DNA from 3 places in the Nocardia sp. NPDC024068 genome. Region 1 is predicted to be linked to each of the others. Evidence: riboswitches for the same ligand, from Rfam matches in the RefSeq annotation. Region 1 holds a riboswitch; each other region holds the start of a gene.

Region 1 (4,240 bases):
AGCGGCAGTGTGGGAGCCGGATCCTCGATATGCCGCTCGACCGCGGGCAGACCGTAGAAGGCGCGGGCGTTGTCCTCGAGCACCGCGTGCATATCGGTGCCCACCACATCACAGATCAGATCCACATCCGACTCCCGGAACGGGCGGCCCGCCCGGGTGCCGGGCAGATCGCTGCCGAACATGAGGGCCTCGGGATTGACCGCGTGGATACGCCGCAGGGCGGTCGCGATATCCAGATCCACCCGCCCGAAACCGGTCGCCTTCACCCGCGCACCCCGGTCGACCAGATTCAGCAGATACGACAGCCCTTCCTCGGACATCCCGAGGTGATCGACGGAAACCTTCGGCAGTTTCAGGATCACCGGCTGCAGCGACGCCAGCATCTGGCCGTCCACATAGATCTCCACATGCCAGCCGGCCAGTTCGTGGGCGCGCAACGCCTGCCGGGTCATACTCGTGATATCGGCGGCGGCGCGTTTGAGGTTGAACCGCACCGCCCGTACCCCGGCCTCGTGCAGGTCGAGGATCTCGGAATCGGAGGCGTCCAGATCCAGCCTGGTCACCCCCACCCAGCCGGGCCCCAGCTCGGCCAGCGCCGCACGCAGGTAGCTCTGGTCGTTCCCCTGGAACGACGCGCTGACCACAGCACCGCCCGAAGGCTCGAACCGCACCATCCGGCGCCGGTAGTCGGCGACGGTATAGGGCTCCGGCAGGTAGCCCTCGTTCTCGATCAGCGGAAAACGCGGATCGATGATGTGCACATGGGCATCGAACACTGATACAGCATGCCTGACGGATCGGGGCGCCCGCTCCTCCCAGCGCTGAAGCGGTAGGAGCGGGCCGCGATTCATACCTTGTGCGGTTCGCTCGCGCGCAGCATGTCCTCGCGCTCGACGACCTTGACCCGCTCCCGGCCCTCGGGCTCGCCCAGCGACCGCTCGTGGGCATCGAGCCGGTACCAGCCCGCCCAGGTGGTGAACGGGATGCCCCGGCCCTCCAGGAACTCCAGTACCGCTTCCGGCTCCGGGTTCTCGGCGGCGGCGAACGCGGTGGCGTCGTCGAGCAGGCAGGCCACGGTCTCGTTGGCATCGCCCTTGGTGTGGCCGATCAGGCCGACCGGGCCGCGCTTGATCCACCCGGTCACATAGGTGCCGGACATATAACGCGCAGCGCCGTCGGCATTCTCGTCGACCAGCACACGGCCGGCCTCGTTCGGGATGACGCCCGCCTGATCGTCGAACGGCAACTCCGAGATGTTCTGCGACAGATACCCCACCGCGCGGTACACCGACTGCACATCCCAATCCTTGAACGTGCCGGTGCCCTTCACGTTGCCGGTGCCGTCGAGCTGGGTGCGCTCGGTCCGCAGGCCCACGACCCGGCCGTCCTCCCCCAGGATTTCGGACGGGGATTCGAAGAAGTGCAGGAACAGCTTGTGCGGACGATCGCCCTGGTCCCGGATCGCCCACTGCTCCAGCGTATTGGCGACCATATCGACCTGCTTGGAATGCCGACGCGCCGCTTCGGAGCCCTCGTCGTAGTCGATGTCCTCCGGGTCGACGATCACCTCGATCGTCGGCGAATGATCCAGCTCGCGCAGCTCCAGCGGAGTGAATTTCGCCTGCGCCGGACCGCGCCGCCCGAACACGTGCACCTCGACGGCCTTGTTCCCCTTCAGGCCCTCGTAGACGTTCGGCGGGATCTCGGTCGGCAGCAGTTCGTCACTGGTCTTGGCCAGCACGCGCGCCACATCCAGCGCGACATTGCCGACGCCCAGCACCGCGACCTTCTCCGCGTCCAGCGGCCAGGTCCGCGGCACATCCGGGTGGCCGTCGTACCAGGACACGAAATCGGCGGCACCGTAGGAGCCGTCCAGATCGATACCCGGGATCGGCAGCGCACGGTCGGCGTTGGCGCCGGTGGAGAAGATCACCGCGTCGTAGAAACGCTTCAGATCCGAGAGGGTGATATCGGTGCCGTAGTCGATATTGCCCAGCAGGCGGACCTGTTCTTTGTCCAGCACCTTGTGCAGCGCGGTCACGATCCCCTTGATCCGGGGATGGTCCGGCGCCACGCCGTAGCGGATCAACCCGAACGGAGCGGGCATCCGCTCGAACAGATCGATCGACACCTCCGCATCCGACTTCATCAGTGCGTCGGCGGCATAGATCCCGGCCGGACCGGCTCCCACGATCGCGATCCGAAGCGGGCGGTTCGCTTCCTTCTGCTCGGTCATCAGTTACGCGCACCCTTATCGGTCGAGAGAATCACTGGCGTTGTTGTTAGCTTAGGCTAAGTTGACGCGTGGCTTGTATGCACCTCATCCCGCCTTCCGCGGGCGGCTCGTCGGCCATAGGTCTTCCCACGTCTCCGCGGTCACTGCTGTGCGGCAGCACCCGGTCTCCCCCGATTCTATCGGGGTGCGGGCACAAGCCGATGCGGGGACCAGGGATGATCGTCTGCATGAGCGATCCCGGACCCACCGAGGAGCAGCCGGCCGCCGGATCGGGCGGCGACGAGGCACCGCGCACGATCACCCCGTTCGTCGTGGCCGCGGTACTCGCGGCCCTTGTCCTGGGCGGCGTGCTGATCGCCGGGCTGGTGGCGCCCGCTGAGAAAAATGTCACAGAATCCGACCGGATCGCCGGAGCGGTCCGCGAGTTCGGCGACGCGAGCAGCCGCTTCGGGCCCGAACCACCACGGGAGGCGGTCTGCCCCGGTTTCGTTCCCGCCCGCTCGCCGCTGGCCGGGCAGCTGAAACCCGGCGAAACCGGGAAGGACGTCGAAATCGAGAGATTCGGCCCCGTGCAGGTCAACGGCGAAACGGCGACCATCGAGGTGACCAGCCGAGTCGAAGGCGAGGAGAGAACCGCGACATGGTGGCTCTTCCACTCCGACGGCGAGTGGCTGGTGTGCAACCAACCGGTGGAATGACGTCGCCGAGAGCGTCAACCGGGGTTTGACAGGTCGGGGCGCGCCGGGGCAATCTCATGCATTAGGTCATGAGTGCCAGCGCCAAGCCCCGGCTCGCTGGTCGGCAACCCTCCTCCGCGGTGGGGTGCTCCGGGTGACGACCTGGCGTGCATCGAACGGATGCGGCAAGTGCGGATTCGCAGGAGGTATCACGTATGAGTTACGCAGGGGATATCGATCCGAAGCAGGCATGGGAACTGCTGACCGGGCACCCCGACGCCGTCCTGGTGGACGTGCGCACCGAAGCCGAATGGAAATTCGTCGGAGTGCCCGACACCAGCGGAATCGCCACACCGACCCTGCTGGTGGAGTGGGTCGATTCCACCGGCACCCGCAACGCCGGCTTCCTGGACCAGTTGCGCCACTCCCTCAACGACCGCCCGGCGGACGCACCGGTCGTGTTCCTGTGCCGGTCCGGCCAGCGTTCGGCGCACGCGGCCGCCGCCGCGACCGCCGCGGGCATCGCACCCTCGTACAACGTCACCGAAGGCTTCGAAGGACCGCTGGACGAACTCGGCCACCGCGGCGGATCGGGCTGGCGAGCGCACGGCCTGCCCTGGCGGCAGTCGTGATCGGCGGCGGCGCGTTCGAACGCGCCCTGCCCGACGGCGTGGGACCGGCGACACTCGGCGTCCGCGGCGGACTCAACCGCTCCGGTTTCGAAGAGACCTCCGAGGCGCTCTACCTGAACTCGGGATTCGTCTACGCCAGCGCCGAGGACGCCGAAGCCGCCTTCACCGGCGATCTCCCGCATTTCGTCTACTCCCGCTACGGCAACCCGACCGTGGAGATGTTCCAGGAACGGATGCGGTTGCTCGACGGCGCCGAAGCCTGTTTCGCCACCGCCAGCGGCATGGCCGCGGTTTTCGTCGCCCTCGGCGCCCTGCTGAAGGCCGGCGACCGGCTGGTGGCGGCCCGCAGCCTGTTCGGATCATGTTTCGTGGTCTGCAACGAGATCCTGCCGCGCTGGGGTGTGGAAACCGTCTTCGTCGACGGTGAAGACCTCGACCAGTGGGAGGCGGCGCTGTCCGTACCCACCACCGCGGTGTTCTTCGAAACCCCCGCCAACCCGATGCAGACGCTCGTCGACGTGCGCAAGGTCAGCGAACTCGCGCACGCCGCCGGCGCCCAGGTGGTCCTGGACAACGTCTTCGCCACCCCGCTGCTGCAACGCGGATTCGACCTCGACGCCGATGTGCTCGTGTACTCGGGCACCAAACACATCGACGGCCAGGGCCGTGTCCTCGGCGGCGCGATCCTCGGCACC
Region 2 (4,240 bases), on a different contig from region 1:
TAATTCGGCGGTGAGGTGGTCGTCGGCGAGTACCTCCGGAGGCAGCCCGGATGGTTCGGCACCGAACAACAGCACATCACCGGGTTCGTAGGTGATCGCGGTGAAGGGGGTGGTGGCCCGGGTGGTGAACGCGAACACCCGCTCCGGCCGCAGCCGCTCCCACGCGGTCGCCAGATCGGGGTGCACGGTCACCGAGGCCAGGTCGTGGTAATCCAGCCCCGCCCGCCGCAGCTTCGCCTCCGACATATCGAACCCGAGTGGTTCGATCAGGTGCAGTTCGCTGCCCGTCCCGGCGGCGATCCGGATGGCGTTGCCGGTGTTGCCCGGAATACGGGGCTCGTGGAACATCAGCTTGAACACAGCAGGTCAGCTTGTCACGGGGCGGACGGAAGGCTCGGAAGGGGTGGCGCCACGGCTTCCCGGCGGGCGGTGGGAACCGTTGTACCGGTTGCCGAGCGGGTGCCTTCACGAAATGGCAGCCCCGGACCGTCCCGTCACCGTCGACCGGACTTTCGTATCGCGCCGCGGAGTACGCCCCGGTGGCGCAGACCTGACCGGTCGCGTCTGGAACAATCGCCTCCGTGACCGACGCCGAGACCCTGACCGACGAAGCTCCCGGCACCGGCGACCGCTGGGCCCGGTTCCTGCGCTGCCATCTGCCGATGGTCGTGGTGGTGCTGGTGATCCTGGTCGCCGTGGTCTTCGTCGCTCAGGACCGCTGGCGTCGCGGGGCCTTCTTCTTCGGCGGCGCGACGCTGATCGCCGCCGCCTTCCGGCTGTGCCTGCCGACCGCCCGGGTGGGCCTGCTGGCCGTGCGCAGCCGTCCGTTCGATGTGGGGGCGCTGACGCTGCTCGGCAGCTCCATCGTCTTCCTGGCCGCCACCATCAACACTCTCGGCGTGGGATAGCTCGCGGTCAGCGGGGAGTCCGGGCCAGGTTCATCGTCTGGACCAGGAGTTTTCCGATGGCCGCCGCTTCGGTGAGGAATCCGTCGTGGCCGTCGCGGGAGGCGATGACCTCGAAATGGCGGCACCCGGCCAGACCTTCGGCCAGTTCCCGCTGGGTGTGCAGCGGGTAGAGCCGGTCGGAGTCGATACCGCCGACGATGCAGGGCACCTCGGCGGTGGCCATCGCCGCGTCGATACCGCCCCGCCCGCGGCCGATATCGTGCCGGTTCATCGCTTCGCTGAGCAGCACATAGGTGGCCGGATCGAATCGTTTGCCCAGTTTCTCGGCCTGGTATTCGAGGTAGCTCTGTACCGCGTAGCGGCCGCCGTCCCAGGGGTCCTCGCCCTGCTGCGGGCTGTTGCCGAAGCGGCTGTCCAGTTCGACCTCGGTGCGGTAGGTCAGATGCGCGATCCGCCGTGCGATTCCCATTCCCGTTCTCGGTGCGCGACCGGTGCCGTGGTAATCCCCGCCCTGCCAGTCGGGGTCACCGGTGATCGCGGCGATCTGGGTGGTCTGGGTGCCGATCTGGTCGGCGGTGGCCCGTGCCCCGACCGCGAGGACCAGAGCGGCGGCCAGACGATCCGGTGCGCCGAGCATCCACTCCAGGACGCGCATACCGCCCATCGAGCCGCCGACCGCGGCGGCCAGTCGTTCGATACCGAGGAGGTCGAAGAGCCGGAACTCGGCGGCGACCTGGTCGCGGATGGAGATCTCCGGGAACCGCGAGCCCCAGGGCGCGCCGTCCGGGGCGGCGGAGGCGGGCCCGGTGCTGCCCTGGCAGCCGCCGAGCACATTGGTCGCGACCACACACCATTCGTCGGTATCGATCGGCGCTCCCGGTCCGACCATCCCGTTCCACCATCCGGGTGACGGGTGCTCGGCGTCCGGTTCGCCCACCACATGGGAGTCGCCGGTCAGCGCGTGCTCGATCAGCACCACATTGTCGCGCGCCGGGGACAGCTCGCCCCAGCGTTGGACGGTCAGCCGGATATCCGGCAGGTGTGCCCCGTTCTCCAGCGTCAGATCACCGATCGAAATGAGGCCGGGTGTGCCGTCGGGCGGCGGCAGCTGCGCCACGGGACGGGCCGTAATCCGTTCGGTACCCACAGTCACGCGACTGCTTCCGTGCGCTGGGCCACCTCTCGCGGCGATACCCGATGTGTATCAACGACAGCTCGGAGGTCGGTGACGACTCGGTGGTCGGTCGGGGCCCGCCCGGTTCTGGAGCGACCAGAGGGAGGGAGCGCAGCGACCGACCGGCGGGAGTGAAGAACCGGGTTGATAGGGCCCCGACCCCGCGGCGCCGAAGGCGACGCCAAAATTACAGTCATATCGTGCTCCAGAAAATAGGGGGTTGCTCGCCGAGATACCGGAGTGTCACGATCGACGTGACCGGCACCGGGACATAACGGCGGCCTCCTTGATGTGCGCTTGCTTCCGGCTTTCGGAAGCCCGGTCATCACCCGGAGCACCCCACCGCAGCAGGAGGGTTGCCGGCCAGCGAGCCGGGGCTTGGCGCTGGCGCTCATGACCTGCTCAACATGGTAGCGGGGCGTTCGAGGGGATCGAAATCGGCATCGGGGCGTACCCGGTAATCTTGTGGCACGACTCACCCTGTGACATCTCACGGCCGGGGCTGGCTGCACCGTGCGGACAGCACAAGCAGTACGCTCGTCTTGGTTACACCAGACGTCTCGTGGACAACGCGGGATGTATACGTTGTCTGTTGAACAGCTGGGGTCCGCTCACAAGCGTGTTCGCCTGGCCGTCCAATGAGGGCACCAGTCTTAGGAGGACACGAAGATCCATGTCCAAGATCAAGGTTGAAGGCACCGTCGTCGAACTCGACGGCGACGAGATGACCCGGATCATCTGGCAGTTCATCAAGGACAAGCTGATCCACCCGTACCTCGACCTGAACCTCGAGTACTACGACCTCGGCATCGAGTACCGCGACAAGACCGACGACCAGGTCACCGTCGACGCCGCCAATGCCATCAAAGAGCACGGTGTGGGCGTCAAATGCGCGACGATCACTCCGGACGAGGCCCGTGTCGAGGAATTCGGTCTCAAGAAGATGTGGCGTTCGCCCAACGGCACCATCCGCAACATCCTCGGTGGCACCATCTTCCGTGCCCCGATCATCATCTCCAACGTTCCGCGTCTGGTCCCCGGCTGGACCAAGCCGATCATCATCGGCCGCCACGCTTTCGGCGACCAGTATCGCGCCACCGACTTCAAGGCCTTCCAGGCCGGCACCGTCACCCTCACCTTCACCCCCGAGGACGGCAGTGAGCCGATCGTGCACGAGGTCGTGAAGATGCCCGAGGACGGCGGCGTCGTCATGGGTATGTACAACTTCAAGAAGTCCATCGAGGATTTCGCGCGGGCCTCGTTCAACTACGGCCTGCAGCAGAACTACCCCGTGTACATGTCCACGAAGAACACCATCCTCAAGGCATACGACGGCATGTTCAAGGACACCTTCCAGGAGGTGTTCGACGCCGAGTTCAAGAGCCAGTTCGAGGCGGCCGGGCTGACCTACGAGCACCGGCTGATCGACGATATGGTCGCGTCCTCCATGAAATGGGAGGGCGGCTACGTCTGGGCGTGCAAGAACTACGACGGCGATGTGCAGTCCGATACCGTCGCGCAGGGCTTCGGTTCGCTGGGTCTGATGACCTCGGTGCTGCTGACCCCGGACGGCCGGACCTGTGAGGCCGAGGCCGCGCACGGCACGGTCACCCGGCACTACCGTCAGCACCAGCAGGGCAAGCCGACCTCGACCAACCCGATCGCGTCGATCTTCGCCTGGACCCGCGGCCTCGAACACCGCGGCAAGCTGGACAACACCCCCGAGGTGATCGGCTTCGCGCAGACCCTCGAGGACGTGGTCATCAAGACCGTCGAGGGCGGGCAGATGACCAAGGATCTCGCCGCGCTGGTGGGCGGGGACCAGGGCTACCTGAGCACCGAGGAGTTCCTCGCCGCCCTGGACGCGAACCTGGCGCGCGCGCTGCGCTGATCCACCCTCGCGCCGCCGTTACCGGGGGCCGGGATCTTCACGAACGCCATGCATGGCACAACGGGCTGTTGTCATGCATGGCGTTCTTGCGTCCGCGGGTATTCGCCCGGGCTGCCGAATGGCCGAGACCGGGCCCGCCGCCGCACGGTACGTCCGCCGATTCCGCCCCGACCGCGGTGTGGGCGCCGAAAGGCAGCGAAGGCGGCGCAAAACTGGCAGGGTGTCAACAAGGCGGGCGCAGTAGCGCGGCCGCTCGGTGGTTTACAC
Region 3 (4,240 bases), on a different contig from region 1:
CCCTGGCCGCGGGCGGCGCCGGTGATGAAGGCGACCTTGCCCTCGAGCTTTCCCATTGTTTCTCCTCGGGAACGAGCGGGTATGCGTTGGCGGCCCCGGGGCCGCCAACCAGTGCGCTGACCGGCGCGGTGCCGGTCAGCCGACGGTGAGCGGCAAGGTCTCCCAGCCGCGCATGGTGGAGGTCGAGGAAAGCTCCGGCGCGTCCGGATCGATCTGCCAGGACGGGAACCGGAGCAGGAACTCCTCGAGCGCCACCCGGGCCTCCAACCGCGCCAGTGCCGCGCCCAGGCAGAAGTGGGTTCCGAAACCGAACGTCCGCAGATTGCTCATCCGGCGGTGGATATCGAAGCGGTCGGGGTCCGCCCAGCGGTTCTCGTCGCGATTCGCCGACGCGACCAACAGCATCATCGCGCTGCCCGCGGGCACGGTGTGGCCGTACAGTTCGATATCGGTGGTGACATACCGGGCGAGGGCGTGACCGGTGGGTTCGTAGCGCAGGGTCTCCTCGATCGCGTTCGGGATCAGACGCGGGTCGTCGGCCAGCTCCGCGCGCTGCCCGGGGTTGCGGGCCAGCAACCAGCCCAGCCAGCCGATCAGCCGGGCAGTGGTCTCGTTACCGGCTCCCGCGACCACCGAGACGTAGGTCAGGATCTCCTCGCGGGTCAGCGTGCGCGTCACGCCACGGGTATCGACGAATTCCGCGCGCATCAATTCCGTCATCAGATCGTCGGAGGGATGCTCGGCACGCCAGTCGATGTACTCCGCGAAGAAACCGGCGTTCGGGATGGCCCGATCCGAGATCTGCATCTGCTGTCCCGGTTCGGTGCGCAGATTCGCGTCCGCGCGGTCCCGGACCGCCTGCTGATCGGCCTCCGGGATCCCCAGCAGCATCCCGATCACCCGCATCGGCACCTCGTTCGCGAAGGCGGTCATGAGGTCGAATTCGTGCGCACCGGTCAGCCGGTCGAGCGCACGGGTGCACAAAGCCCGGATCTGCGGTTCGAGCGCGAGTACCCGGCGCGGCGTGAAAACCCGGGCGAGCAGCGCCCGGTGGATGTCGTGGGCCGGTGGATCCTCCATCAGCAGAGTGCCCGGCGGGATCTCCACGCCCGATTTGATGATCTCGAGGATCGGGCCGCGAGCCGAGGAGAACGTCTGCCAGTCGAGCAGGGCGCGGTCGATATCGTCGTACCTGGTCAGGGCGTAGAAGTCGTGCCGATCGTTGTAGTACAGCGGCGATTCCGCACGCATCCGCCGGTAGACGGGGTAGGGGTCGCGTGCGATCCCACGGTCGAAGGGGTCCCAGTAGATCGGGTCTTCCTGAGGCACCGGCGAACTCCTTCGATCGCGTCATGCGGTACGCGGCGGGACAGCGTGATGCGCGTGGGCACTTCCGACCGGCACCACACCCCGATGAATCGCCGCTCTCTTCTACAGGAAGCCAGATTATCCCTTCAGGAGTCTCCGTATGCGCAAATCGGTAATTCTGTTCTCCTGCTGCCAGATGCCGCACCTCTCGTGACCAGGCCGTGTGGTCGGGCCGGTTTTCGGGCCGCACGCTCCCGGCCCCTCAGCGGGCACGGATCCGCAGCCCCGGCCCACTGATTCCCGGTCCGTTGAATATGCGCCGTGCAGGCAACCCCACGAACCTCGGCGGCAGGGGCGGCCGCGTGGTATCCGGCCCGCACCTCCGGATGCGGTCCGGAACCCGCCCTCAGACGCAGGGAGCGGCGCCCGCGGAACCGTCCACGCTCAGCCCCGGGCGGGTCTCCGGAACCGGATCCCACCGCCCGCCCGCGCCCGTGTAGTTCCAGGCCGGTCCGTGCGTGACCAGTGCGCGGACGGCCCCGAGCAGGCGGTCGATTTGGGTCTCGGTGGTCCCCAGCCCGATACTGGCACGCAGGCCCGCCTCGATACCGAACCGGGCCAGCAGCGGGTGGGCGCAGAACCGGCCGTCGCGAACCCCGATCGCATGCTCGGCGGACAGGTAGGCGGCGACCCGGCCGGGTTCGTATCCGTCCACCGTGAAGGCCACGATGCCGACGCAGTCGGCGGTATCCGGCCAGATCCGCAGGCAGCGGATGCCCGGTATATCGGCAAGGCCGGCCCGTAACCGTTCGGTGAGAACTCGCTCACGGGCTTGGGCCGGGGCGCTCGATTCGGTCAGTGCGTCGCAGGCGGCGGCCAGCGCCGCGGCACCCAGGACGTTCGGCGATCCGGCCTCGTGCCGGTGCGGCGCGGCCGCCCAACTCGTATCGTCCGGGGTGACCTCGGTGACCGCACCGCCACCGGCCAGATACGGCGGCGCCGCGTCGAGCCAGTCGCGCCGGCCGACCAGCACTCCCGCGCCGAACGGTGCGTACAGTTTGTGCCCGGACAACGCCAGATAGTCGATACCGGTGGCCCGCAGATCGATTCGCCGATGCGGCGCCAATTGCGCGGCGTCCACCAGGATCCGCGCCCCGCACTGATGGGCCAGTTCGGCGAGCCGCTCCAGCGGCAGCACCTCACCGGTCACATTCGACGCGCCGGTCACCGCCAGCAGCGCCGCGGGTTTCGCACACAACTCGGCGGCCAGCCGGCACACTGTCTCGTCCAGCGTATCCGCCGCACACACGACCCGGCGGCCGTGACGCTGCCACGGCAGGAAGTTCGCGTGATGTTCGATATCGAGCACCACGGTATCGCCGGGTACGCAGCCGGCGAGCAGGTTCAGCGCGTCGGTGGTGTTGCGGGTGAACACCACGACCTGATCGGTATCGCAACCCAGGAACCGGCCCACCGTGTCCCGCGCGGCCTCGTAGCAGCGCGTGGATATCCGGGAGGCGTAGCCGGCTCCACGATGGACACTCGCGTAGTAGGGCAGCAGTTCGTCGACGCGTGCGGCGACCCCGGCCAGTGCCGGCGCACTGGCGGCGTAGTCGAAATTGGCGTAGTCGAGGGTGCCGCCCTGCACCAGGGGCACCCGGAGGTCGTCGCCGGTCACCCGGGCGGGGGCACAGGTGGGGTCGAGTACAGCGGTCATCACGCAATCCCTTCGGTGGAGGGACTCCGGATCTGTCGGAGAACGGAGTCCGCGCTTGCCGCGCTCGGTCGAGCCGCGGCCCGGTCGTCACCCGGGGCACCCCACCGCGGAGGAGGGTTGCCGGCCAGCAAACCGGGGTTTGACGCTGGCACTCATGACCTGATCCGAGACCTTTGCAGACAACTCGTCCGCTTGTCAACCGCGCCCCACCGGCCGGGGATACAGACACCGCGCCGGTGGGCCGCCCGCGATCACGACGGTGACCCACCGGCCCGCGGGATGCTCAGGACCCGTAGAACGGATCACCCTCCACCGATTCCGACCGGCGCCCGTCCACGCCTTCGGGTACCTCACCCTCGAGTGTCACCCGGTAGAGCACCCGGTCGTGACCGAGGTGCCCGGCGTCCGGAATCGCCAGGTGCGCGGTGGCCCGGTTGTCCCAGAACGCCACACTGCCGGGCTGCCAGCGGAACCGGACCGTGTACTCGGTGCGGGTGGCCTCCTCCCACAGCGCGTCGAGCAGATGGGCGCTCAACCGGGGACCCAGATGGCGGATGTTCCTGGCGTGCCGGGTGAATCCCGGGCTCACGAACAGTGCCCGCTCCCCCGTTTCCGGATGCACCCGCACGACCGGATGGAAGGTCCGCAGCGGTGTGCGGGCAACGGCCCGCGCCCGGTTGCTGCCGGCACTCGCCCGATTGTCGAAAGTGTGCTCGGCGTCGAGGGTATCGACGAAGGCACGCAATTCGGCGGGCAGATTCTCATAGGCGGCAACGAGATTGGTCCATGCGGTATCACCGCCGTAAGGAGGCAGGAATTCGGCCCGCAGAATAGAGAAAGCGGGTGGGTTCACCAACGCGGTGACATCGGTATGCCAACTGCTGTCGTAGGAGGTGCGTTTCCGGCCGTACTGCGCGCTGTAACGGCGGCTGTCGATGGGCAGGATTTCCGGGAATCCCTCGGGCGGGCTCTCTTCGTATGGGTGTGCCGGAGTCACCTTGCCGAATCGGCGGGCGAAAGCGATCTGTGCCGCGTGCCCGATGGTCTGATCGCGGAAGAACACCACCTTCCATCGCAGTAGTGCCCGCCTGATCTCGGAGATCACCTCGTCGGAGAGATCCTCCGCGAGGTCGACCCCGGTGATCTCGGCCCCGGTGTAGCCCGATTGGGGCGAAACCGTGATCACCGATCGCGGGGAAATGGTTTCGGTCGCAG

The links. A riboswitch is a leader RNA that binds a small molecule or an ion and turns the genes downstream of it on or off. The one in region 1 is predicted to bind S-adenosylmethionine.
Region 2: another riboswitch for S-adenosylmethionine. It lies ahead of AB0F41_RS08870 (homoserine O-acetyltransferase); the one in region 1 lies ahead of AB0F41_RS17725 (rhodanese-like domain-containing protein).
Region 3: another riboswitch for S-adenosylmethionine. It lies ahead of AB0F41_RS18335 (aminotransferase class V-fold PLP-dependent enzyme); the one in region 1 lies ahead of AB0F41_RS17725 (rhodanese-like domain-containing protein).

The regions. Positions count from the first base shown of each region.
Region 1 covers NZ_JBEZYU010000021.1:763-5,002, reverse strand. The annotation lists gene AB0F41_RS17740 (amidohydrolase family protein) at 1-776, opposite strand, end outside; gene AB0F41_RS17735 (FAD-dependent oxidoreductase) at 848-2,236, opposite strand; gene AB0F41_RS17730 (hypothetical protein) at 2,464-2,934, shown strand; SAM riboswitch class IV at 2,999-3,111, shown strand; gene AB0F41_RS17725 (rhodanese-like domain-containing protein) at 3,129-3,545, shown strand; gene AB0F41_RS17720 (O-succinylhomoserine sulfhydrylase) at 3,542-4,240, shown strand, end outside.
Region 2 covers NZ_JBEZYU010000005.1:183,944-188,183, forward strand. The annotation lists gene AB0F41_RS08860 (tRNA (cytidine(34)-2'-O)-methyltransferase) at 1-360, opposite strand, end outside; gene AB0F41_RS08865 (DUF3017 domain-containing protein) at 663-908, shown strand; gene AB0F41_RS08870 (homoserine O-acetyltransferase) at 916-2,061, opposite strand; SAM riboswitch class IV at 2,371-2,481, opposite strand; gene AB0F41_RS08875 (NADP-dependent isocitrate dehydrogenase) at 2,756-3,973, shown strand.
Region 3 covers NZ_JBEZYU010000022.1:23,748-27,987, forward strand. The annotation lists gene AB0F41_RS18325 (mycofactocin-coupled SDR family oxidoreductase) at 1-56, opposite strand, end outside; gene AB0F41_RS18330 (cytochrome P450) at 136-1,251, opposite strand; gene AB0F41_RS18335 (aminotransferase class V-fold PLP-dependent enzyme) at 1,715-3,025, opposite strand; SAM riboswitch class IV at 3,072-3,185, opposite strand; gene AB0F41_RS18340 (TauD/TfdA family dioxygenase) at 3,309-4,240, opposite strand, start outside.